Regions from separate parts of the Bradyrhizobium sp. i1.15.2 genome, predicted to be linked through region 1. Evidence: predicted binding sites of a transcription regulator. Region 1 holds the regulator's gene; each other region holds the start of a gene.

Evidence for each region. Region 1 encodes PhoB, which activates phosphate uptake and scavenging genes when phosphate is short. Its sites were predicted from a motif close to TGTCATNNANCTGTCAT; they were not measured.
Region 2: the regulator PhoB is predicted to act here: its motif matches at 2,305-2,321, upstream of ugpB (sn-glycerol-3-phosphate ABC transporter substrate-binding protein UgpB).
Region 3: the regulator PhoB is predicted to act here: its motif matches at 2,468-2,484, upstream of ABIB80_RS28800 (DUF2794 domain-containing protein).

Annotation. Positions count from the first base shown of each region.
Region 1 covers NZ_JBEPRQ010000001.1:487,408-492,722, reverse strand. The annotation lists gene pstC (phosphate ABC transporter permease subunit PstC) at 1-376, shown strand, start outside; gene pstA (phosphate ABC transporter permease PstA) at 381-1,226, shown strand; gene pstB (phosphate ABC transporter ATP-binding protein PstB) at 1,223-2,044, shown strand; gene phoU (phosphate signaling complex protein PhoU) at 2,056-2,772, shown strand; gene phoB (phosphate regulon transcriptional regulator PhoB) at 2,796-3,503, shown strand; gene ABIB80_RS02375 (GcrA family cell cycle regulator) at 3,723-4,235, opposite strand; gene ABIB80_RS02370 (aspartate aminotransferase family protein) at 4,691-5,315, shown strand, end outside.
Region 2 covers NZ_JBEPRQ010000001.1:941,384-946,698, reverse strand. The annotation lists gene mltA (murein transglycosylase A) at 1-1,503, shown strand, start outside; gene ABIB80_RS04435 (Smr/MutS family protein) at 1,500-2,090, shown strand; gene ugpB (sn-glycerol-3-phosphate ABC transporter substrate-binding protein UgpB) at 2,388-3,704, shown strand; gene ugpA (sn-glycerol-3-phosphate ABC transporter permease UgpA) at 3,752-4,633, shown strand; gene ugpE (sn-glycerol-3-phosphate ABC transporter permease UgpE) at 4,633-5,315, shown strand, end outside.
Region 3 covers NZ_JBEPRQ010000021.1:61,436-66,750, forward strand. The annotation lists gene acnA (aconitate hydratase AcnA) at 1-941, shown strand, start outside; gene ABIB80_RS28795 (DUF1223 domain-containing protein) at 1,176-1,952, shown strand; gene ABIB80_RS28800 (DUF2794 domain-containing protein) at 2,549-2,917, shown strand; gene ABIB80_RS28805 (GNAT family N-acetyltransferase) at 3,011-3,541, opposite strand; gene ABIB80_RS28810 (Bax inhibitor-1/YccA family protein) at 3,827-4,618, opposite strand; gene ABIB80_RS28815 (ABC transporter permease) at 4,889-5,315, opposite strand, start outside.

The DNA of each region.
Region 1 (5,315 bases):
GTTCAAGACCGTGCCTCCGGTGCTGAAGGAAGCCGCCTACGGCGTCGGCTGCACCACCTGGGAAGTCGTCCGCAGCGTGGTGATCCCCTACACCCGCGTCGGCGTCATCGGTGGCGTCATGCTGGCGCTGGGCCGGGCGCTCGGCGAGACCATGGCGGTGACCTTCATCATCGGCAACTCGTTCCGGATCTCGTCCTCGATCTTCGCCCCCGGCACCACGATCTCGGCGGCGATCGCATCCGAGTTCGCCGAGAGCGACGGCCTGCACCAGTCCGGCCTGATCCTGCTCGGCCTCCTGCTGTTCGTGCTGACCTTCTTCGTGCTCGCAGCGGCGCGGCTGATGCTGATGCGGCTGGAAAAGAAGGCGGGGAACTAGCGCCATGAATCCGATCTATTCACGCCGCCGCCGCAAGGACATCGTCGTTCGCGGGCTCTGCATCGCCGCAACGGCCTTCGGCGTCACCTGGCTCGCGCTGATCCTGATCACGCTGCTCTACAATGGACTGGCGGGACTCAATGTCCAGCTGTTCACCGAGAACACGCCGCCTCCCGGATCGAACGAGGGCGGCCTGCTCAACGCCATCGTCGGCTCGCTGATCATGACCGTGATCGGCGTCGGCATTGGCGCGCCGCTCGGCATGTTCGCCGGCACCTATCTCGCCGAATACGGCCGCAATGACCGGCTGACCTCGGTGATCCGCTTCATCAACGACATCCTGCTCTCGGCGCCCTCGATCATCATCGGCCTGTTCATCTACGGCGCGGTGGTGGTGCCGATGCGCGGCTTCTCGGCGATCGCAGGCTCGCTCGCGCTCGCGGTCATCGTGATCCCGGTGGTGCTGCGCACGACCGAGGACATGCTGCTGCTGGTGCCGAACGCGCTGCGCGAGGCGGCCTCGGCGCTCGGCCTGCCGCGTTCGCTGGTGATCAAGCGGATCGCTTATCGCGCCGCGCGCTCCGGCCTCATCACCGGCGTGCTGCTCGCAACCGCTCGCGTCGCCGGTGAAACTGCGCCGCTGCTGTTCACCGCGCTGTCGAACCAGTTCTTCAGCCTCGGCCTGAATAAGACGATGGCGAACCTGCCTGTCACCATCAACAACTTCGTGCAGAGCCCCTATGCCTATTGGAAGCAATTGGCCTGGAGCGGGGCGCTGCTCATCACCCTGACCGTTCTTGCCCTTAATATTGGCGCGCGCATCCTTGGCGCCGAGAGGACCGCAAAATGAGTGATCTTTCCGTATCGATGAGCGCGGCCGGTGGGCTGCCCCACGCGCCGGTGCTGCCGGAGGCGCCCCCGAAGGTGACCGTGCGCAACCTGAACTTCTATTACGGCGAGCACCACGCGCTGAAGAACATCAACCTGACGCTGGGCGCCAATCGCGTCACGGCGTTCATCGGTCCGTCGGGCTGCGGCAAGTCGACCCTGCTGCGCATCTTCAACCGGATGTACGACCTCTATCCCGGCCAGCGCGCCACTGGTCAGCTGATGCTCGACCAGACCAACATCCTCGACGGCAAGCTGGACCTCAATTTGCTGCGCGCCCGCGTCGGCATGGTGTTCCAGAAGCCGACGCCGTTCCCGATGACGATCTACGAGAACATCGCGTTCGGCATCCGCCTGTATGAGAAGATCTCGAAGTCCGAAATGGACGGCCGCGTCGAGAAGGCGCTGCGCGGCGGCGCGCTGTGGAACGAGGTCAAGGACAAGCTCAACGCCTCCGGCCTGTCGCTCTCCGGCGGCCAGCAGCAGCGCCTCTGCATCGCCCGCACCGTCGCGGTGCGGCCCGAGGTGATCCTGTTCGACGAACCCTGTTCGGCGCTCGACCCGATCTCGACCGCCAAGGTCGAGGAGCTGATCCAGGAGCTGTCCGAGGATTACACGATCGCGATCGTCACCCACAACATGCAGCAGGCGGCGCGCGTCTCCGACAAGACCGCCTTCATGTATCTCGGCGAGCTGATCGAGTTCGACGACACCAGCAAGATCTTCACGTCGCCGACCGACCGGCGCACGCAGGATTACATCACCGGCCGGTTCGGCTGAGGAGACGCGACATGGCTTCCGAACATACCGCAAAGGCTTTCGACACCGACCTCCAGGAACTCACCCGCCTGGTCGCCGAGATGGGCGGCATCGCCGAGCGCATGATCGTCGAGTCCGTCGACGCGCTGATCCGCCGCGACGTCCCGCTCGGCCAGCGCGTCGTCGCCATCGACACCGAGCTCGACGCGCTGCAGAAGCGCATCGAGGAGCGTGCGGTGCTCACCATCGCCCGCCGCCAGCCGATGGCGGTCGATCTGCGCGAGATCGTCGGCGCCATGCGCGTCGCGACCGATCTCGAGCGCATCGGCGACCTCGCCAAGAACATGGGCAAGCGCGTCGCGGCGCTGGAGACGGACTTCCATCCGCTCAAGCTGTTCCGCGGCCTCGAGCACATGACCGACCTCGTGCAGCAGCAGGTCAAGTCGGTGCTGGACGCCTATGCCGCGCATGATTTGCCGGCGGCGATGGCGGTGTGGAAGGGCGACGAGGAAGTCGACGCCATCTGCACCTCGCTGTTCCGCGAGCTCCTCACCTACATGATGGAGGATCCGCGCAACATCTCGTTCTGTATTCACCTGATGTTCTGCGCCAAGAACATCGAGCGGATCGGCGACCACGCCACCAACATCGCCGAGACCGTGTTCTACATGATCGAGGGCCAGGCGATCACCGACAAGCGGCCGAAGGGCGACATGACGACCTTCGCCAACACGGTACCGAACACCTGAAGACTTAAGGGAGCGACGACGCGATGGGCGCACGCATTATGGTGGTTGAGGACGAGGAAGCCCTGACCGAGCTTCTCCGCTACAACCTCGAAGGCGACGGCTATGACGTCGAGACGGTGATGCGCGGCGACGACGCCGACACCCGCCTCAAGGAGCACATCCCCGATCTGATCGTGCTCGACTGGATGCTGCCGGGCCTGTCAGGCATCGAATTGTGCCGGCGGCTTCGCACCCGTCCCGAGACCAAGCAGCTCCCGATCATCATGCTCACCGCGCGCGGTGAGGAGAGCGAGCGGGTGCGGGGTCTTGCGACCGGCGCCGACGATTACATCGTCAAGCCGTTCTCGGTGCCGGAGCTGCTGGCACGCGTGAAGGGCCTGCTGCGGCGTGCAAGCCCGGAGCGGCTCGCCACCGTGCTTGCTTTTGGCGACATCGAGCTCGACCGTGACAAGCGCCGCGTGGCGCGATCGGGCCGGCCGATCGATCTCGGTCCGACCGAATATCGCCTGCTGGAGTTCTTCCTGGAGCATCCGGGCCGGGTGTTCTCGCGCGAGCAACTGCTCGACAGCGTCTGGGGCCGCGACATCTATATCGACGAGCGTACCGTCGACGTGCATATCGGCCGCCTGCGCAAGCTGCTCAATCTCGGCCGCGAGCAAGACCCGATCCGCACCGTCCGCGGCGCCGGCTACGCGCTGGATGATCGGTTTGCGAAGGCGGAGCAGGTGTAGGGTTGCAGGCTTGTTTGTTGGCGAGCTGTCCCTGCATTCTCCGATGTCGTCCCGGACAAGCGAGCGCTGATCCGGGACCCATAACCACAGGGAGTGGTTTGGCGAAGACTCAGAGTTACCCCTTTCGCACGACTACTGCGTGCTCGGAGTATGGGTCCTGGCTTTCGCCAGGACGACACTGAAATTATTGAACTGTCTTTGCGCGACGACTTGCCCTGATTACCGCGGACCCGGCTTCACCGGTGCGCGGCGCCGATCCGACGCCGGCTGGTACGCAACACGCGAGTGCTGGGCGCAATAGGGCAGGCCGGACAGCGCCCGTCCACCGCAGAAGAAGAAGTCCGGGCTCGAGGGATCGCCGACCGGCCAGTGGCAGGTCGCCTCGTTCAATTCGAGCAGCGACAGCCGCTGGCTCATCGGCACCACGTTGTCGTAGGTGACCGGATCCGGCTCAGCCTCGACCTCGAAGGCCTGCGCCAGCGCGGTGTTGCCGCGCGAGATCGGGCGGCTCACCCGCATCATGTGCTGCGCGGGGCGCGCCTTGCGCGGCCGGGGCGCTGCCGATGATGGGCTCTTGGCGCGGCCCGAAAGACCGAGCCTGTGCACTTTGCCGATCACGGCATTGCGGGTCACATTGCCGAGCTCCGCCGCGATCTGGCTGGCCGAAAGTCCGGCCTCCCAGAGCTTTTTCAGCTGCTCGACGCGATCATCGGACCAGGTCAAAACCGTCATTGCACCCTTTCCCTCGCTGCGCGCCAGCCATCCTGGGGCCTCGCAGCGAATGCCTAAGCCTTCAAAAACCCGTGCCGCCAGAATCCCTTAAGGCTCGCCGGGCGCGTCTTGAACGCCCGAACGTTTACGCCGGTACATAAGGACTTAAAGATCAGAACCACTGCACGAGATGTCGTATCTGACAATCCAAACGCTACAATATGGCGTGACTCCCGCGCAAGAGTCCGCCGACTCGCTTCCACATGTTCCGTGGCTAAATCCCGCAAAATCGGCACCGCAAGACTACGGATTCAGCGTTTCGCGAGGCTTTCCGGGCGGCATTGACACCCGTTTCACCAGGCCTAAGATAGTCGCACGTGCCGCCCTCAAGAGGCGGCACGTTTCGTTTTCCGGGCCGGTCGATGGTGCGTTGCGTAATGCACGCTTACACCGTCCGCAACATTCAAGTGACCGTCATGACTAACAGCGCAGCGCCGCATTTGCTCCCCGTTTTCGCCAGGTCCGACCTCGGTTTCGAGCGTGGCGAAGGCTGCTGGCTGATCGCGACCAATGGCGAGCGCTATCTCGATTTCACCTCCGGGGTGGCGGTGAATGCGCTCGGCCATGCCCATCCGGCGCTGGTCGCGGCGTTGCAGGAACAGGCCACGAAGCTCTGGCACATGTCGAACCTGTTCCAGAGCCCGGACGGCGAAAAGCTTGCCGCGCGCCTGTGCAATGAAAGTTTCGCGGACTTCGTGTTCTTCTGCAATTCCGGCGCCGAAGCGCTGGAATGCGTGATCAAGGTCGTGCGCCGCTATCACGCCGCGAAGGGCCATCCAGACCGCTATCGCATGATCACCTTCGAAGGCGCCTTCCATGGCCGCACGCTGGCGACGCTGGCCGCGACGGGTTCGGCAAAATATCTCGAAGGTTTCGGCCCACCCATGGAGGGCTTCGACCAGGTTGCGCATGGCGATCTCGAGGCAGTGAAAAAGGCGATCGGTCCGCAGACCGCCGGCATCCTGATCGAGCCGATCCAGGGCGAGGGCGGTGTGCGTTCGGCAACGCCTGCCTTCCTGAGGGCGTTGCGCCAGCTCTGCG
Region 2 (5,315 bases), 450 kb from region 1:
GCTTTCCTGAAGACCAGCGCGACGGCGCTCTGCGCAGGTGCCGTCGCGCTGTCGTCGTTTTCACTTGGCGCCGAGGCGGCGCGGCGCCACTATCGCAGCCATCACCATCATCTCCCGGAATTGCCTGCCGCGCCGCCGCGCGCCTTGCCGTATCCGCAGCTTCCCCTGCCGTTCGAGATTCCCGGCGCGCAATATCTGCCGCTGGCCTGGGCCGACGTGAAGGGCTGGGGCGACGACAATCATCTCGCCGCCTACCGGACCTTTCGCGCGAGCTGCCGTCCGATCAGCGCCCAGACCGGCGCGCCCGAACCGAAGGCTTTGGGCGCCTCTCTGGCCGAACCATGCCGGGTCGCCAAATCGCTCGAGCTTACCGACGACGCCAGGGCCAAAACCTTTTTCGAGGAAAATTTTGCGCCGCTACGGATCTCTCGCCTCGGCGAGCCGGATGGTTTCGTCACCGGCTATTACGAGCCGGTGCTGGAGGGATCGCGCACGCAGACCGACGTCTACAACGTCCCGGTCTATCGCCGCCCGTCGAACCTGTTCGTGCGCGGCTACAAGCAGGATTCGGTCAGCCTGCCCAACAAGGGCCCGGTCTATCGCAAGATCGGCCGCCGCAAGCTGGTCCCCTATTACGACCGCGCCGAGATCGAGGACGGCAAGATCGCCGGCCGCGGACTCGAGATTGCCTGGCTGAAGGACCCGACCGATCTGCTGTTCGCCCAAATCCAGGGCTCGGCGCGGATCAAGTTCGACGATGGCGGCACGGTCCGGCTCAACTACGACGCCTATAACGGCTATCCCTATACAGCGGTCGGTCGCATCCTGATCGAGCGCGGCATCATTCCGAAGGAAGAGATGTCGATGCAGAAGATCAGGGAGTGGATGGCGCAGACACCAGACGGTGCCAAGGAGCTGCGGCGCCAGAACCGCTCCTACATCTTCTTCCGCGAGGTCAATCTGTCCGACAAGGAGGAGGCCGTCGGCGCGCAGGGCATTCCGCTGACGGCCGGCCGCTCGATCGCGGTCGACAAATCGCTCCACGTCTACGGCACGCCGTTTTTCATCGAAGGCGAGTTGCCGATCGATTCCGAACGCGCGAAGACGCCGTTCCATCGGTTGATGATCGCGCAGGACACCGGCTCGGCCATCATCGGTCCGGCGCGCGCCGATCTCTATTTCGGCGCGGGCCAGGAGGCCGGCCGCGTCTCCGGGCGGCTGCGCCATGCCATGCATTTCGTGATGCTGGTGCCGAAGGGTCTCGATCCCACGGCGCGTGCCGCGCGGCTGCCGGTGCCGGACCCGCGGCCGTCGGAGAAGATCGCGAAGCTGTTTCCGCAAACAGAGCCCGCGAAGGACAAGCCGGCGGCAGCCGAGGCGCAAAGCAGGAGCGAGACGGTCGCTGTCGCCGGTCCAGTCCCGCTGCCGGTGCCGCGTCCCGTGATCGAGCCGGTTCAGGAGCCGCGGCGGCCGGTGAAAAATCGTTCCCATCGGCAGCAATGAAGCGATCGTCCCGTCCGCCCGTGCTGGAGCCTCGTCCCTCGCCGCGCCGTCGCGCGCTGAGCGAAGAAGAGCGCGCGCTGTGGGATACGGTCGCAAAGCAGGTCAAGCCGCTGAGGAAGCCTCGTGCGGTGAAGGCGCAAGCTGCGCCGCGCACCGAGCCTTCCCCCGCAGCGCCCCCCACGCGGCCTGCGCCATCACCACGTCCGATTGCCGCTGCCCCGGCACTGCGTGCAGCGAAGCCGGCGGTGCCGCCGCTGGCGCCGCTCGGCAAGCGCGAGCGCACAAAGTTGTCGCGCGGGCGCAGCGAGATCGAGGCGCGGCTCGATCTGCACGGCATGACCCAGATGCGCGCGCATCGCGCACTGACCGGATTTCTGCACCGCGCTCATCATGACGGCCTGACCTTCGTGCTCGTCATCACCGGCAAGGGCCGAAGCGGCGGCGAAAGCGGCGTGCTGCGCCGCCAGGTGCCGGAATGGCTGAGCCTGCCGGAATTCCGGGCTTTTGTGGTCGGCTTTGAGGAAGCCGGTATCGGCCATGGCGGCGAGGGCGCGCTTTACGTGCGGATCAGGCGGGCGAGATTCTAACCGCGGGCTCGCTGCAACCTCTCCCGCGTGCCTTGCGGGTGAGGTTTCGGAGCCCGCGGGACGATCGTCTGCTTCACTATTCTGCTGAAGACGTAGCGACCAACCCATCACTCCCGAATGCTGCACCGCGAACGGAGGACGCCGCTCGCGGCATTCGCCTATTTGACGGCTTCCCTTTTGCCGCGCTTGCCGCTTTCGTTTCGGCCGCTTACACAGTCATGTGAACGTCATATGGCGCTGCTAGCGCAAGCGATCATTTTTGACGGCCCAAGAGAACGGCCAAGGGAGGTTTACTTGATGGCTCTTAGACACTTTGGAGCGGCTGCCGCTATTGCGCTCACGGTTGGACTATCGGCCTCGCCGGCCTTGGCCGTGACCGAAATCCAGTGGTGGCACGCGATGACCGGCGCCAACAACGACGTCATCGTCAAGCTCGCCACCGATTTTAACGCGTCGCAGAGCGACTACAAGGTGATCCCGACCTACAAGGGCAACTATCCCGATACGATGAACGCCGGCATCGCGGCGTTCCGCGCCGGCAACGCCCCGCACATCATGCAGGTGTTCGAAGTCGGCACCGCGACCATGATGGCCGCGACCGGCGCCGTGAAGCCCGTCTACAAGCTTATGGCGGACGCCGGCGAAAAGTTCGATCCCAAGATCTACCTGCCCGCCATCACCGGCTACTATTCGACGTCGAAGGGCGAGATGCTCTCATTCCCCTTCAACTCGTCCTCGACTGTGATGTGGGTGAACCTCGACGAGCTGAAGAAGGCGAACGTGGAGATTCCGAAGACCTGGCCCGAAACGTTCGAGGCCGCCAAGAAGCTGAAGGCTGCGGGTCACGACACCTGCGGCTTCTCCGGCTCCTGGGTCACATGGGTCAATCTCGAGCAGCTCTCGGCCTGGCACAACGTGCCGCTCGCCAGCAAGGCCAACGGCCTCGACGGCTTTGACACCGTGCTCGAGTTCAACGGACCGCTTCAGGTCAAGCATCTCGAAACCCTTGTCGAGCTGCAGAAGACCAAGACCTATGACTACGCCGGCCGCACCAACACCGGCGAAGGCCGCTTCACCTCCGGCGAATGCCCGATCTACCTGACCTCGTCGGCGTTCTTCGGCAACGTCAAGGCGCAGGCCAAGTTCAACTTCACCGCCGTGCCGATGCCGTATTATCCCGACGTCAAGGGCGCGCCGCAGAACTCGATCATCGGCGGCGCTTCGCTCTGGGTGATGGGCGGCAAGTCGGCCGAGGAATACAAGGGCGTCGCGAAATTCCTGACCTTCCTCTCGGACACCGATCGCCAGGTCTATATCCACAAGGCGTCAGGCTATCTGCCGATCACCAAGGCGGCCTACGCCAAGGCAAAGGAAGAGGGCTTCTACAAGGATCAGCCCTATCTCGAGACCCCGCTGCTCGAGCTGACCAACAAGGAGCCGACCGAGAACTCGCGCGGCCTGCGCCTCGGCAACATGGTGCAGCTGCGTGACGTCTGGTCGGAAGAGATCGAGCAGGCGCTGGCCGGCAAGAAGACCGCCAAGCAGGCGCTGGATTCCGCCGTCGAGCGCGGCAACACGATGCTGCGGCAGTTCGAAAAAACCGCCGTCAAGTGAGGCAATGAGCGGCAGGCCGCGACCCGGCCTGCCGCTCTGCTGGCATCATGCAAAAGCAAGCCATTTTCCAGTCAAGGCTGTTACCGTACGCGCTGGTTGCGCCGCAGCTCGCGATCGTCCTGATTTTCTTCTATTGGCCGGCCCTGCAGGCGGTGATCCAGTCCTTCCTGCTCCAGGATGCGTTCGGTCTGTCGACCACCTTTGTCTGGTTCGAGAATTACATCGAGCTGTTCAAGGACGCGGCCTATTTCGAGGCGATCGCCCGAACGTTCTTCTTCTCGTTCGCCATCGCCGTCTCGTCGCTGTCCTTCGCGCTGCTGCTCGCCGTGATGGCGGACAAGCCGCTGCGTGGCTCGATGCTCTACCGCACGCTCCTGATCTGGCCCTATGCGGTGGCGCCGCCCGTGGTCGGCGTGCTCTGGATCTTCATGCTGCATCCCTCGCTCGGCGTGCTCTCGCGCTATCTGCGCAACGTGGGCATCGACTGGAATCCGCTGCTCGACGGCGACCAGGCCGCGGCGTTGATCATCCTCGCCGCCGCGTGGAAGCAAATCTCCTATAATTTCCTGTTCTTCCTCGCAGGCCTGCAAGCGATCCCCAAGAGCGTGTTCGAGGCCGCCGCGATCGATGGCGCCCGTCCGATGCGGCGGTTCTGGACCGTGACTTTCCCGCTGCTATCGCCGACCATCTTCTTCCTGCTGGTGGTCAACATCGTCTACGCCTTCTTCGACACGTTCGGCATCATCGACACTATGACCCGCGGCGGACCCGGAACGTCGACGGTCACGCTGGTCTACAAGGTCTATTCCGACGGCCTGCTTGGCGGCAATCTCGGCAGCTCGGCGGCGCAGTCGGTGATCCTGATGGTCATGGTCATCGTGCTCACCGGAATCCAGTTCCGGTTCGTCGAACGCAAGGTGACCTACTGATGGTCGAGGAAGAGGGCTTCCGGCGCTACATCGCCCATATCATCCTCTGGATCGGGATCGCGATCGTCGCTTTCCCCGTCTACATCGCGTTCGTCGCTTCGACCCAGGACAACGCGCTGATCGCCAACGGACAGATGTCACTGCTGCCGGGCGGTCATTTCTTCGAGGTTTACTACCAGACCATTTTCGTCGGCACGAGCGGATCGACCCGCGAGCCCGTCGGCAACATGATGCTGAACTCGCTGGTGATGGCCTTGCTGATCGCGGTCGGCAAGATCGCAATCTCGATCATCTCGGCCTACGCGATCGTCTATTTCCGCTTTCCGTTCCGGATGCCGATCTTCTGGATCATCTTCATCACGCTGATGCTGCCGGTCGAGGTCCGCATCTATCCGACCTACAAGATCGTCGCAGATCTGCACATGCTCGACAGCTATGCGGGCCTGTCGCTGCCGCTGATCGCCTCGGCCACCGCGACGCTGCTGTTCCGCCAGTTCTTCATGACGGTGCCGGACGAGCTGCTGGAGGCCTCGCGCATCGACGGCGCCGGTCCCCTGCGCTTCTTCTGGGACACGCTGCTGCCGTTGTCGCGCACCAACATGGCGGCGCTGTTCGTGATCCTCTTCATCCTCGGCTGGAATCAATATCTCTGGCCGCTGCTGATCACCACCCGCGACGACAT
Region 3 (5,315 bases), on a different contig from region 1:
ACATCTGGCCGACGACGAAGGAGATCAACGCCTTCATGAAGAAGTTCGTGACCGCGTCGATCTTCAAGAAGAAGTATGCCGATGTGTTCAAGGGCGACACCAACTGGCGCAAGATCAAGACGGTCGAGAGCGAGACCTATCGCTGGAACATGAGCTCGACCTATGTGCAGAACCCGCCCTATTTCGAAGGCATGAAGAAGGAGCCGGAGCCGGTCACCGACATCGTCGAGGCCCGCATCCTCGCCATGTTCGGCGACAAGATCACCACCGACCACATCTCGCCGGCCGGTTCGATCAAGCTCACCTCGCCCGCCGGCAAATATCTCAGCGAACACCAGGTACGTCCGGCCGACTTCAACCAGTACGGCACGCGGCGCGGCAACCATGAAGTCATGATGCGCGGCACCTTCGCCAATATCCGCATCAAGAACTTCATGCTCAAGGGCGCGGATGGAAATATCCCTGAGGGCGGTCTGACAAAACACTGGCCAGACGGCGAGCAGATGTCGATCTACGACGCCGCGATGAAGTACCAGCAGGAGCAGGTGCCGCTGGTGGTGTTCGCCGGCGCCGAATACGGCAACGGCTCCTCGCGCGACTGGGCCGCGAAGGGCACGCGTCTGCTCGGCGTGCGCGCCGTGATCTGCCAGAGCTTCGAGCGCATCCACCGCTCCAACCTGGTCGGCATGGGCGTGCTGCCGCTGACGTTCGAGGACGGCACCTCCTGGTCGTCGCTCGGTCTGAAGGGCGACGAGAAGGTCACGCTGCGCGGCCTCGTCGGCGAGCTCAAGCCGCGCCAGAAGCTGACCGCGGAGATCGTCTCCGGCGACGGTTCGCTGCAGCGCGTTTCGCTGCTCTGCCGCATCGATACGCTGGACGAGCTGGAATACTACCGCAACGGCGGCATCTTGCACTACGTGCTGCGCAAGCTCGCGGCGTAAGCGCGGACTTGTGAACGGTGGCTCACTGCGAAGTGAGTAGTAGGTTACACGAAGGCGGCCTATCACAAGGCCGCCTTCACGCGTTTGCGGCAGGCTTCAGATGGGCCCGCCCGGCGGAGAACCCCACGCTTTGGACGGTAACTTTGGCGGACGAAAGTGTGAGGCCCGTAAGACTACGGTGACCATCCGGCGGTAAGATTTCCCTCTCACGAGCAATGGTGTACGGCGTTCGACATGACAACAATGACGGCTTCTCATCTGGTTTCACGCTGGTCCGGCGCCCTCTGGTCGGGAGCTCTTGGTCTCTGTGCGATCGTCGCCGTCATCCGTCCTGCCGAGGCTGATCCCCGCGCCGTTGTCGAATTGTTTACCTCGCAGGGCTGCTCCTCCTGCCCGCCGGCCGACAAGATCATCGGCGACCTCGCCCGCGATCCCTCGATCATCGCGCTGAGCATGCCGATCGACTATTGGGACTATCTCGGCTGGAAGGACACATTGGCCGATTCGCGCTTCTCTGCACGGCAGCGTGCCTATTCGCGCATGCGCGGCGATCGCGAAGTCTACACACCGCAGGTCGTGGTCAACGGCTCCACGCATGTCGTCGGCAGCGACCGCACCGGCATCGAAAGCGCGATCGGCAAAACCGACACGGGCACGGGCGTGATGAGCGTGCCGGTGACGATGTCGCTCGCGGGCAAGCAGATCAACGTCTCGGTGGCCGCGAGCAACGAGCCGACCGTGTCCCACGGCGAGGTCTGGATCTGCTCGATTGCGAAATCGGTGCCGATCGCGATCAGCCGCGGCGAAAATCGTGGACAGCAGGTCATCTATCACAACGTGGTGCGCAACCTGCTCAAGGTCGGCGACTGGACCGGCCGTCCGGAAAGCTGGACGGTGCCGATCGAGAACCTCACGCGCGACGGCGTCGACGGTGCCGTGGTCTATGTTCAGGACGGCAGCCGCGAGAAGCCGGGCCCGATGCTGGGCGCGGCGTATACGTCGCTGCACTGACGCGCACACTTCGAATCTTCCGACTCAAGCACGCTCTCAATCCTCATGGTGAGGAGGCGCGTCAGCGCCGTCTCGAACCATGCAGGCCCTACTGAGGCAGCTCGGCCTCGATCCTTCGAGACGCCGCTTCGCGGCTCCTCAGGATGAGGGGAGAGAGTTTGTGCGGAGATGGTGAGATATGCGTCGAGGCAGAAACATCCCGACACAGACAAAACCGACCCAAACAAAAAAGGACCAACTCGCGTTGGCCCTCCTTGTCGTGCGAACAGACCCGATCCTGACGGCCCCGGGGGGCTGGGGGCTGAGGAATCCGGAACCGAAAGGACCGGGTCAACGCACACAAGTCTTTTCGCAATGCAGGGCGGCAGTCGCTTGGCGGAAAAGCGGCGACACTATGATTCCTGCTAACGATCCCGTGACGGTTTGCCGCGACAGAGTTCCACCGCTGCGTGTGGGCGGTTTGCTCCGGTCCAGTGTCCTTCCAGGGGCCCCTTGCGGTGGGGAACAGTTGGCGCGATCATGCAACTGTCATGATCCGCGGTTCCGGGGACGGTTCTTCGCGGACGCGGTCATGCTGATGCGACAGGAGGCGACCTATGAGTCTGTCGGAGGATGCCGATCCGAGCGAACAGCGCGCGGCGGCGCGCCCCGCCGCTTCGAATGCGCAGCTGAGCCGCGTGACGTTCAACCGGCTCGAGCTGCACCGTATTCTCAATCTCTACGGCCGGATGGTCGCCGACGGCGAGTGGCGCGACTATGCCATCGACTTCCTCAGGGATCGCGCCGTGTTCTCGGTCTTCCGCCGCGCCTCGGAAGTGCCAATTTATCGTATCGAGAAGGATCCGCGCCTCGCGCGCAAGCAGGGCATGTACAGCGTGATCTCGGCGACGGGCTTGATCCTGCGCCGCGGCCACGAACTGGAGCGCGTGCTCCTGGTGATCGATCGCAAATTGGCGGTGGTGTGAGCAGGGATCCAGTAGCCCGGATGAGCGTAGCGACATCCGGGTCTTTGCTTGCAGCCTTCCCGGGTATCGCTTCGCTCACCCGGGCTACGGGCCTTACTTCCCCGGCACGCTCTTCGCGCCCTCGCCAAGATCCCGCTGCATCATCACCGTGTCCAGCCAGCGGCCGAATTTCAGCCCGACGCTGGGATGCGTGCCGATCATCTTGAAGCCGCCCTTGCTGTGCACGCCGATCGAACCCGCATTGGCGGAATCGCCGATCACGGCGATCATCTGGCGGAAACCGCGCGCCTCGCACTCGACGATCAGCCGCTCCAGCAGGAGCGCTCCGATGCCGCGGCGGTGGAAGGACGGATCGAGATAGATCGAGTTCTCGACCGTGAAGCGGTAGGCCGGCCGCGGCCGGTAGGCGCCGGCATAGGCGTAGCCGGCGACGCGCCCGTCGAGGATGGCGACGAAATAGGGGTAGCCGCCGTCGATCAGCGTACGGTAGCGGCGCGTCATCTCGGCGAGATCGGGCGGCTCCAGCTCGAACGTCGCGGTGCCCTCGCGGACAGCCTGCTGGTAGATGGCGGTGATGGCGGGAAGGTCGGCCTCAATGGTGGGCCTGATATCGGGTGCGGACATGCCGCAAGATTAGAGCCTTCCTGGGACGGCTGGAAGAGGCGAACCGCCTCCCCACGTCGTCATTGCGAGCGAAGCAGCCTCCATCTTCTCCGCTGTCATGCCCCGCGTAGGCGGGGCATCCAGTACTCCGAAACAGTGCAGCAAGAACAGAGCCGCTGCGGCGTACTGGATCGCCCGCCCCAGTGCGCAATTGCGCACAAGGCAGGCGATGACGACGTCCGGCCCACCCAAACAAAAACCCCGGCCTTTCGGCCGGGGTTCGTGTCCGTCCTCTCGCCTCAGCGCTTAGTCGCGCTGGCCGAGGAGCTGCAGGAGCAGCGTGAACAGGTTGATGAAGTTCAGGTACAGCGACAGCGCGCCGGTGATGGCCGCACGCTCTGCGATGTCACCGCCGGCCGAGGCGTAGCCGTAGATGTAGTCGTTCTTCAGCCGCTGGGTATCCCAGGCCGTGAGGCCCGCGAACACCAGCACGCCGACCACCGACACCACGAACTGCAGCACCGAGCTCGCCAGGAACAGGTTTACCAGGCTCGCGATCACGATGCCGATCAGGCCCATGAACAGGAACGAACCCATTCCGCTCATGTCACGCTTGGTGGTGTAGCCGTAGAGGCTGAGCGCGCCGAAGGTCGCCGCGGTGATGAAGAACACCCGCACGATCGAGGTGTGCGTGAACACCAGGAAGATCGAGGACAGCGAGACGCCCATCAGCGCCGCGAACACCCAGAACAGGATCTGGGCGGTCGAGGGAGCGAGACGGTTGATGCCCGCCGAGATCACGAACACCATGGCGAGCGGCGCGAGCATGAACAGCCACTTCAGCGGGCTGACGAACATCGCGTAGCCGAACGGCGTCAGGAACAGCTTGCCGACGCGGACGGCTTCCGGGGTCGGAACATCCGTCACGGCGGCCATGTAGACGCCGAGCGCGGCCAAGCCGGTGATGGCGAGGCCAATGCTCATGTAGTTGTAGATGCGCAGCATGTAGGCGCGCAGGCCGGCATCGACCGTCGCGGCGTCAACACGCCCGGCGGCCCTGCCGAAAGGAGAAGCGTAATTGCGGTCTAGGTCCGACATGGTCGAATTCCCGTTGGTTGGTCCGGTCCGGCATGAGGGTCGCCATGCCGCCGGTTCGTCAAACTCTATCTCGGATACCGATGTCTGCCGACTAAATTTTGGCTAACAATCGGGGCTCCGAACCCACTCGATATGTGGGAAACTAACACATCCGCTGCAACCGTCCACGCGCGGCTGAATGTCGCCCTTCCCTGCAATCCAGACGAGCGGACGTGGTTAATCGCCGGAATCGTGCGATTTCGCTCCCGTGCCGCCGCCCGCTACCATTTGTCACAAATTCCGCAACACCGTGGCGGGCTTTTTGTTCAACGCCAGCAGCGTGCCGGCGAGCCCGAGGCCGACCGTGACGACCAAGGCAGCCGCGACCACGCCGGCGGCGCTGCCGCCCTGCCAGACGAAAGTGAGGGTCATCAGCCGGGTCACGATCATCCAGGCCGCGACGCTGCCGGCGAAAACGCCGAACACCGCCGTAGCGAGGCCAATCAGGAGGTATTCGAGGGCATAGGCGCCGAGCAGCCGCAGCCGGGTCGCGCCCAGGGTCTTGAGGATTACAGCATCGTAGACCCGGTGGCGATGGCCGGCGGCGAGCGCGCCGCCCAACACCAGGATCGCCGAGATCAGGGTCACCGCGCTGGCGCCGCGGATCGCCAGCGCCAGGTTGGTCACGACCGAGCCGACCGTCTCCATCACCTCGCGC